Regions from separate parts of the Streptomyces sp. NTD107 genome, predicted to be linked through region 2. Evidence: riboswitches for the same ligand, from Rfam matches in the RefSeq annotation. Region 2 holds a riboswitch; the other holds the start of a gene.
What was found. Region 2 has a riboswitch for S-adenosylmethionine ahead of AC5WRL_RS15175 (aminotransferase class V-fold PLP-dependent enzyme). Riboswitches for the same ligand answer to the same signal wherever they lie in the genome.

Region 1: linked by a shared signal. The riboswitch ahead of thrC (threonine synthase) and the one ahead of AC5WRL_RS15175 (aminotransferase class V-fold PLP-dependent enzyme) in region 2 are both predicted to bind S-adenosylmethionine.

The regions. Positions count from the first base shown of each region.
Region 1 is NZ_JCAJZV010000003.1:146,411-150,487, forward strand. It holds gene AC5WRL_RS08240 (glucosyl-3-phosphoglycerate synthase) at 2-970, opposite strand; SAM riboswitch class I at 1,235-1,374, shown strand; gene thrC (threonine synthase) at 1,391-2,701, shown strand; gene AC5WRL_RS08250 (MoaD/ThiS family protein) at 2,698-2,976, shown strand; gene AC5WRL_RS08255 (cold-shock protein) at 3,388-3,591, shown strand; gene groL (chaperonin GroEL) at 3,957-4,077, shown strand, end outside.
Region 2 is NZ_JCAJZV010000006.1:252,761-256,837, reverse strand. It holds gene AC5WRL_RS15190 (ABC transporter permease) at 1-58, opposite strand, end outside; gene AC5WRL_RS15185 (ABC transporter substrate-binding protein) at 55-1,743, opposite strand; gene AC5WRL_RS15180 (putative leader peptide) at 1,933-2,013, opposite strand; SAM riboswitch class IV at 2,130-2,248, shown strand; gene AC5WRL_RS15175 (aminotransferase class V-fold PLP-dependent enzyme) at 2,347-3,693, shown strand; gene AC5WRL_RS15170 (Fpg/Nei family DNA glycosylase) at 3,666-4,077, opposite strand, start outside.

The DNA.
Region 1 (4,077 bases), on a different contig from region 2:
GCTACGCGGCCTGGCGGGCCGTGTATTCCGGGATGGTCGACATCGGGGGGCGTTCCTCGGTGTGGATCGTGTGGGTGAGCGGGGAGAAGCCGCCTTCCGCCAGCCGTTCGAACTGCATGATGCCCTGCTGTACGGGGACGGGCCCGTGGCCCGGCAGCCGGCTCTGGGCGGTGCGCATGATCGCCGCCGCCATCCGGCCCAGGGCCTGGCCGTCCTGGTGGCGGTGCTTGCGCACCCCGACGTCCACCTGGCCGACCGCGTTCAGCCCGGCCAGGTGCAGGGTGTCGACGAGCAGGCCCAGCTCGACCCCGTACCCGACGGGGAAGGGCAGCTGTTCGAGCAGGGTGCGCCGGGCCGCGTACTCGCCGCCCAGTGGCTGGACGACGCCGGCCAGCTGCGGCCAGTGCAGGTTGAGCAGCGGGCGCGCCACCAGCTCGGTGACCCGGCCGCCCTGGTGGGCGCCGGACGGGGCGTCGCCCAGCGGGCGGTCGTACATGGCCTTGACCAGGTGCACGTCGGGCTCGGTGAGCAGTGGCCCGAGGATGCCGGAGACGAACCGGGAGTCGAACTCCCGCAGGTCGGCGTCCACGTAACAGATGATCTCGCCGCTGGTGGCCATGAGGGAGCGCCACAGCACCTCGCCCTTGCCGGGCACGGTGGGCATGCGGGGCAGGATCTCGTCGCGGTGGACGACCTTGGCCCCCGCCGCGGCGGCGACCTCTCCGGTGCGGTCGGTGGACCCGGAGTCCACCACCATCAGCTCGTCGATCAGGGGGACGGTTTCCATCAGGTCGCGGCGTAGCGCTTCCACGATGGTGCCGACGGTCGCTTCCTCGTTCAGCGCGGGAAGCACGACGCTGACGCTGCCCGCCGGGCCGGCCGCGGCTTTCGCGTCCAGCAGCCGTCGTAGCGAGCGGTCAGCGGCAGTCCAGGACCGGCGGCTCAGCCACTCCTCAGCCTCTTCCAGCACGAATGTCGCTCCTGTTCGCTTCGACCGTATAAGTCGGGTAGGTCAGGTAGGTCGGATCTATCGGGACCATCACCAATGGAAGGATTTGGCCCTTATCGGTGGTGCCCAGTCCGGGCGAGAATATGTCTGTCTCCTCATCGTCTCTTCGTCTCGCGGATCGGACGGCCCGAGCCATTGTCCGGGGCGTCCGTTACAGTCTCGAACAGTGCAGGTGTCCTCCGCATATCGGGGACGCTGCGCGGTCAAGCGAACACAATCGAATACCGCTCATCCAGAGGGGCAGAGGGAACGGCCCGTTGAAGCCCCGGCAACCCTTCCGCCGGTCTCGTAACCGATGCGAGGCTCCCGGTGGGGAAGGTGCCAATTCCGTCCTGTGGCGAAATCCGCCATGGGGAAGATGAGGAGAAGGGCCTCGTACCCATGCCTGTGCTGTCATCGCACACCTCCACCCCCACCGCGCCGGCCGGCGCCACCGGATCCCCCGTGGATCTCGGCCCCGCCGTGGCGCTCTCCTGCCGGGAGTGCGGGGAACGGTTCCCGCTCAGCCCGATCTTCGCCTGCGAAGCCTGTTTCGGCCCACTCGAAATCGCGTACGATCTGCCGACCGGCGACCCCGAAGCGCTACGAGCCGCCATCGAGGCCGGACCGCACAGCATCTGGCGCTACGCCCCGCTGCTGCCGGTGCCGGCCGATGTCGCCTCCAAGCCCAATCTGAACCCGGGCGACACCCCCCTCGTCAAGGCCGACCGGCTGGCCGCCGCCCTGGGCCACACCGGCGAGCTGTATGTGAAGGACGACTCGGGGAACCCCACCCACTCCTTCAAGGACCGGGTGGTCGCCAACGCCGTGGAGGCCGCCCGCGCCTTCGGCTTCACCACCCTGTCCTGCTCCTCCACCGGCAATCTGGCCGGTGCGGTGGGCGCCGCCGCCGCCCGGGCCGGATTCCGCTCCTGCGTCTTCATCCCGCACGACCTGGAGCAGGGGAAGATCGTGATGGCCGCCGTCTACGGCGGCGAGCTGGTCGGCATCGAGGGCACCTACGACGACGTCAACCGGTTCTGCAGCGAACTGATCGGTGACCCGGCCGGCGAGGGCTGGGGCTTCGTCAACGTCAATCTGCGCCCCTACTACGGCGAGGGCTCCAAGACCCTGGCCTTCGAGATCGCCGAACAGCTGGGGTGGCGGCTGCCGGACCAGCTCGTGATCCCGATCGCCTCCGGATCCCAGCTGACCAAGATCGACAAGGGGCTCAAGGAGCTGATCGCGACCGGCCTGGTCGAGGAGAAGCCCTACAAGATCTTCGGGGCCCAGGCCGAGGGCTGCTCCCCGGTCTCCCAGGCGTTCAAGGCCGGGCACGATGTGGTGCGGCCGGTGAAGCCGGACACCATCGCCAAGTCCCTGGCCATCGGCAACCCGGCCGACGGCCCCTACGTCCTGGACATCGCCCGGCGCACCGGCGGCGCGGTCGAGGACGTGACCGACGCGCAGATCGTGGACGCCATCAAGCTGCTCGCCCGCACCGAGGGCATTTTCGCCGAGACGGCGGGCGGCGTGACGGTGGGCGTGACCCGCAAGCTGATCGAATCCGGGCAACTGGATCCGGAACTCACCACGGTCGTACTGAATACCGGCGACGGCCTGAAGACCCTGGACGCGGTGGCGCCGACCACCGGACCCACCGCCATCATCCGCCCGAATCTGGACGCTTTCCGAGAGGCTGGCCTCGCATGAGTGTGACTGTCCGAATCCCGACCATCCTGCGCACGTACACCGACGGCAAGTCGGAGGTTTCCGCCGACGGCGGCACGCTGCGCGACGTACTCGCCGATCTGGAGAGCAACCACCAGGGGATCGCCGCCCGGGTGCTGGACGACGAGGGCAGACTGCGGCGTTTTGTGAATGTGTATGTCAACGACGACGACGTGCGCTTCGCCGAGGGCCTGGACACCGCCACGCCGGACGGGGCGGGCGTCTCCATCATTCCGGCGGTGGCCGGAGGCTGCTGACGGCACTCCACCCCGGTCACCCCGGTCCACGCTTCATCACATTTTCAACAACCGCCCCGGAGCTGCCCGCTTCGGGGCGGTTGGGCGTTTCCGGGGCGATAGAGTGGGTCACGCGCCGTGCTGGCCCGTCCGATGCCAGCCGCATATGAATTCGCGACACTTCTCGACGAAAACGCGCGGAAATTCGCTGCACCAATTGCCGGATTGGCGCGATAAGGCGGGCGAGAAAGATTCAGCTTTACTCTATTTTGCGCAATTTGCCCGTTTGGGCGCTCCAATAATTCTCTGCTCAATGGCCTGTTGCACAGGGCGTCCGTCCAGATACATTCAGCGGCGGTCGACGCGTTCCGGTCTGACCCGGGCCCGCGAAGTGCGGTCTCGCGAAAGGGCCAGCAACATGGGGAGTTTGGAATGGCTCAGGGCACCGTCAAGTGGTTCAACGCGGAGAAGGGATACGGCTTCATCGCGGTAGACGGTGGTGCGGATGTGTTCGTCCACTACAGCGCGATTCAGATGGACGGTTACCGCACCCTGGAAGAGGGGCAGCGGGTCGAGTTCGAGATCTCGCAGGGACAGAAGGGGCCCCAGGCCGACATGGTCCGGGTGACCGTCTGAAGCGCCGACCGTACTACCACCGCAGCCGGCGAACCGGGGCCCGCACCCAGCGCGTATCAGCGCATGGGTGCGGGCCCCGGCACGTGCGCCCCCTGCCACCTGCGACAACGCCAAGGCGCTTGCGCCCGTCCCGTCGCCCGACCACCGCCCCGCAAGGACGCCCTGCGGGCGGACTGCTTGCACTCTCAAGGGGAGAGTGCTAATCATTGCGTTAGCACTCTGAGGGTGAGAGTGACAGAAGAGACCGGTTCGGTGAGGTCGTGAGCCAGGCGGGGCAAGGAACCGCTGGGCGTACGGCCGTCCGTCGCGGGCGCCGGCGCGGTCCTCGGAGCAATCCACCCCGTTATCTGGGAGGACCCCTTCACATGGCCAAGATCATCGCGTTCAACGAGGAGGCGCGGCGCGGCCTTGAGCGCGGGATGAACCAGCTCGCCGACGCCGTCAAGGTCACGCTCGGTCCCAAGGGCCGCAACGTCGTTCTGGAGA
Region 2 (4,077 bases):
GCGCCGCCCACAGGACGATCAGTCCGTTGCCGAGCCGGACCAGGACGTAACGCCTCACTTGGCGATCCACACCTCGTTCAGCAGCGGCTTGCCCTCGATGTCGGCGTGGAAGCCGCCGACCTTGGGGCCGTAGCCGTAGGACCAGTAGCGGTCGTAGACGGGGATGGTGTAGCCCTGCTCGACGATGCGCTGCTGGGCCTGGTCGCCGATGGCCTGCCGCTCGGCCGGATCCACCGTTCCCTGGAGGGAGTTGAGGAGGGTGTCGAGCTCCTCGTCGGGGTGGTTGTAGAGCATGCTCATCTCGGGGTGGGACGAGCCGTAGACCAGGCGGATGACGTCGACGTCGGCGCGGCCCTGGCTCCAGGTGGTGAGGTCGCCGGGGAACTCGTCGATCGGGACGTCGGGGAGGGTGGCGACCGGGTTGAGGACGAGTTCGACGCCGATCTCCTTCCACTCCTGCTGCACCAGCTGGTGCTGTGCCTCGGCGTCGGTGCTGCCGGACTGGTAGGTGATGGAGAGGGAGAGCCGGTCGCCGGCGGCGTTGGCGCGGATGCCGTCGCTGCCGACGGTGTCGTAGCCGGCGCCCTCCAGGAGGGCGATGGCGGCGTCGGGGTCGTAGCGGATGTCGTCGGACTGGTCGGTCCAGCCCGGGGTGGCGGCGGTCAGGACGCCGGTGGCGGGCTGCTGGGTGCCCTGGAAGATGGCGTCGACGATGGCCTGCCGGTCGATGCCGAGGCTGAGCGCGCGGCGTACCTCCGGGTCCTGGAGCTTGGGGCTGGAGGCGAGCGGGATGTAGGGGATGGCGATGCCGGGCGAGGCGCCGGTGGCCAGGCCGTAGCCGGGGAGGTTGGTCAGCTCGGCCTGGTTGGTGAAGGGGATGCCGTCGGCGAGGTCGATCTGGTCGCTGGTGATGGAGCCGTAGCGGACGCCGCCCTCGGGGACGACTTCGAGGGTGATCTTGTCCAGGTAGGCGGCGCCCTGGTTGGCGGCGATCGGGGAGGCCCAGGCGTAGTCCTCGCGCTTGAGGAGTTCGACGGACTTGTCGGGGGTGAAGGCGCCGAGGGTGAAGGGGCCTGAGGCGGCGAAGTCGCCGAGGCACAGGTCGGCGGGGTCGTTGCCGAGGGAGGCCGGGGAGAGCTGGACGAAGGAGGCGGTGGCGGTGGCCTGGAGGAACTGGGCGTTGGGTCCTTCGAAGTCGACGCGCACGGTGTGCTCGTCGAGGACGGTGGCTTCCCGGTAGCCGGCGAGGAAGCTGCCGGCCTGCGGGGCGCGGGCGCCGAGGTCGATGATGGCGTCGAAGTTGGCCTTGACGGCTTCGGCGTTGAAGGGCGCGCCGTCGGAGAAGGTGACGTCCTCGCGCAGGTGGAAGGTGAACGAGCTCACGTCATCGCTGATCTCCCAGGAGGTGGCGAGCCAGGGCTTGATCTCCTTGGTCTCGGGGTCCTGTTCGGTGAGCTGGTCGCCGAGCTGGCGGCCGACGTTGCGGGAGGTGAGCTGGGGGCGCTGGCGGGGGTCGACGCAGTCGATGGGGTTGGCGAAGGCGTACTTGAGGGTGCCGCCGGCCACCGGTTCGCCGGTGGCGCCGCCCGCGCCGCCGTTGCCGGAGCCGCCGTCGCCGCTGGTGTTGTCGCCGGTGCCGCAGGCGCTGAGGGTGACGGCGAGCGCGGCGAGCAGCGCGGTGGCGTGGGCGGGGCGGGGTGTGCGGCGGCTGCTGAGCCGTCTGGGCACGGGCGTGGAGGCCACGACGAAGGGGTCCTTTCAGGACGATTCCCCCGGCCGGCGGCGCGCGTGGGCGCGCGAGGCGGCAGGGCGGACTGAGATGAGGAGGTGCTACGGAGCAACGGCGCGCGGAAATCCCGTTGAACGGGGGGCGGTTACGGGCCGGCCGGGCCGAGGCCGGCGGCGGCGCTCACCGCCGCGCGGTGAGGAGAGTCAGCAGCCCGCACAGGACGCCGACGTGACGCGGAGCAGGTCCACGTGTCGGCGCGATGTCAAAAGCGGCAGGGCTGGCATGCGGCAAATATCGGCCACCGCTCGGCGGGCTGTCAAGCGGCACTCTCGCGCCGCCGGATCTCGCGATCCGGACACAACCTGTTCACCACCGATCGGAATGGCATAGTCTGCGAACAGGTCACGAGTGACAGCGATCAAGGCCCCGGCCCGCTGTCCGGCAACCCTCCAACCGTCGGCGGGGTGCCCCGGGTGATGACCGGGCCGCAGGCAGCGAGGTCTGCGGCAAGCACGGTTCTTTGAGGGAGTCCTCCGATGAGCAAGCGAATGCGTTAGGGCGCACGCCCCCAACTCAGCCTGCCCCTGCCTGCCTTCACCCCTTCCCGGAGCTACGCCATGCCCGCGACGCTGATCACCCCTGCCCAGAACCCCACGGCCCACAGCTGTCCCCTCCCGCTCCCCGTCCTCGGCGACGAGGTCCGCGCCCCGCTGGCCGGCGGCGACGGGGCCGGCGACATCGCGTACGCCGCCCTGGACTACGCCGCCAGCGCCCCCGCCCTGCGCGCGGTGTGGGACGACGTCGCCGCGTACGCCCCGTACTACGGCAGCGTGCACCGCGGCGCCGGCTATCTCTCCCAGCTGTCCACCGACCTGTACGAGGAGAGCCGCGCCACGGTGGCCGAATTTCTCGGCTGCCGCCCCGACGATCAGCTGATCTTCACCCGCTCCACCACCGACTCCCTCAACCTGCTGGCCGGCGCGCTGCCCACCGGCACCCAGGTGTTCGTCTACGAGACCGAACACCACGCCGCGCTGCTCCCCTGGGCCCGGCACGGCCACCCAGTGACGTACCTGCCCGCCCCCCGTACCCCCGGGCAGGCCGTCGCCACCCTGGTCAACGCCCTCGCCGACGCCGCCCCCGGGCCCAAGCTGCTGTGCGTCACCGGCGCCTCCAACGTCACCGGCGAACTGTGGCCCATCGCCGAACTCGCCACCGTCGCCCGCCGCTCCGGCGCCCGCACCGTCCTGGACGCCGCCCAGCTCGCCCCGCACCGCCCGGTGGACATCACCGCCCTCGGCGTCGACTGGGTGGCCTTCTCCGGGCACAAGCTGTACGCGCCGTTCGGCTCCGGCGTGCTCGCCGGGCGCGCCGACTGGCTGCGCCGCGCCGCACCGTACCTGGCGGGCGGCGGGGCCAGCCGTACCGTCACGGCCGGGGCGGACGGCACGGTCGATGTGGAGTGGCAGGACAGCGTCGCCCGGCACGAGGCCGGCTCGCCCAACGTGATCGGCGCGTACGCCATCGCGGCGGCCTGCCGGGCGCTGACCGACGCCGGGTTCGCGCGACTGGTGGCGCGCGAGGAGGAACTGCTGGCCGGGCTGCGGGCCGGGCTCGCCACCATCCCCGGGGTACGGCAGCTGTCGCTGTTCGGCGCGGACGCGCCCCGGGTGGCGGTGCTGTCCTTCGTGGTGGACGGGTGGCAGAGCGCGGAGTTCGCCACGGCGCTGTCGCAGCGGTACGGGATCGGGGTACGGGACGGGCTGTTCTGCGCGCACCCCCTGGTGCGTACGCTCCTCGGCGCGGCGGAGGACGGCGCCGGGGCGGCCGGCTGCGAGGGGCCGCTGAAGGCGATCCGGGTGAGCTTCGGGGTGGGCACCCCGGCCGAACATCTGGAGCGGCTGGTGCGCGCGGTGCGGGAACTGGTCGCCGAGGGTCAGCCGGTCGCGGCGGCGGCCGGCTGACAGGACGGGCACCAGAACAGATTGCGGGCGGCGAGCTCCGCGTACCGGATCCCGCCGCCGCACACCAGACACGCCTGGCCGGCCCGCCGGTACACGTACACCTCTCCCCCGTGATCGTCCACGCGCGGCGGGCGGCCCATCGCCTCCGGGGTGTGCTCGGGGCGCACCGTGTCGATCCGGTTGGTGCGGACCCCCTCCCGCATCAGCGCGACGAGATCCGCCCAGATGCCGTTCCACTGCGCGGGCGTCAGCCGCAGCCCCGGCAGGTAGGGATCGATGCCGTGCCGGAACAGCACCTCGGCCCGGTACACATTGCCGACCCCCGCGATGATCCGCTGATCCATGAGCAGCGCGGCGACGGTGGTGCGGCTGCGGGAGATCCGC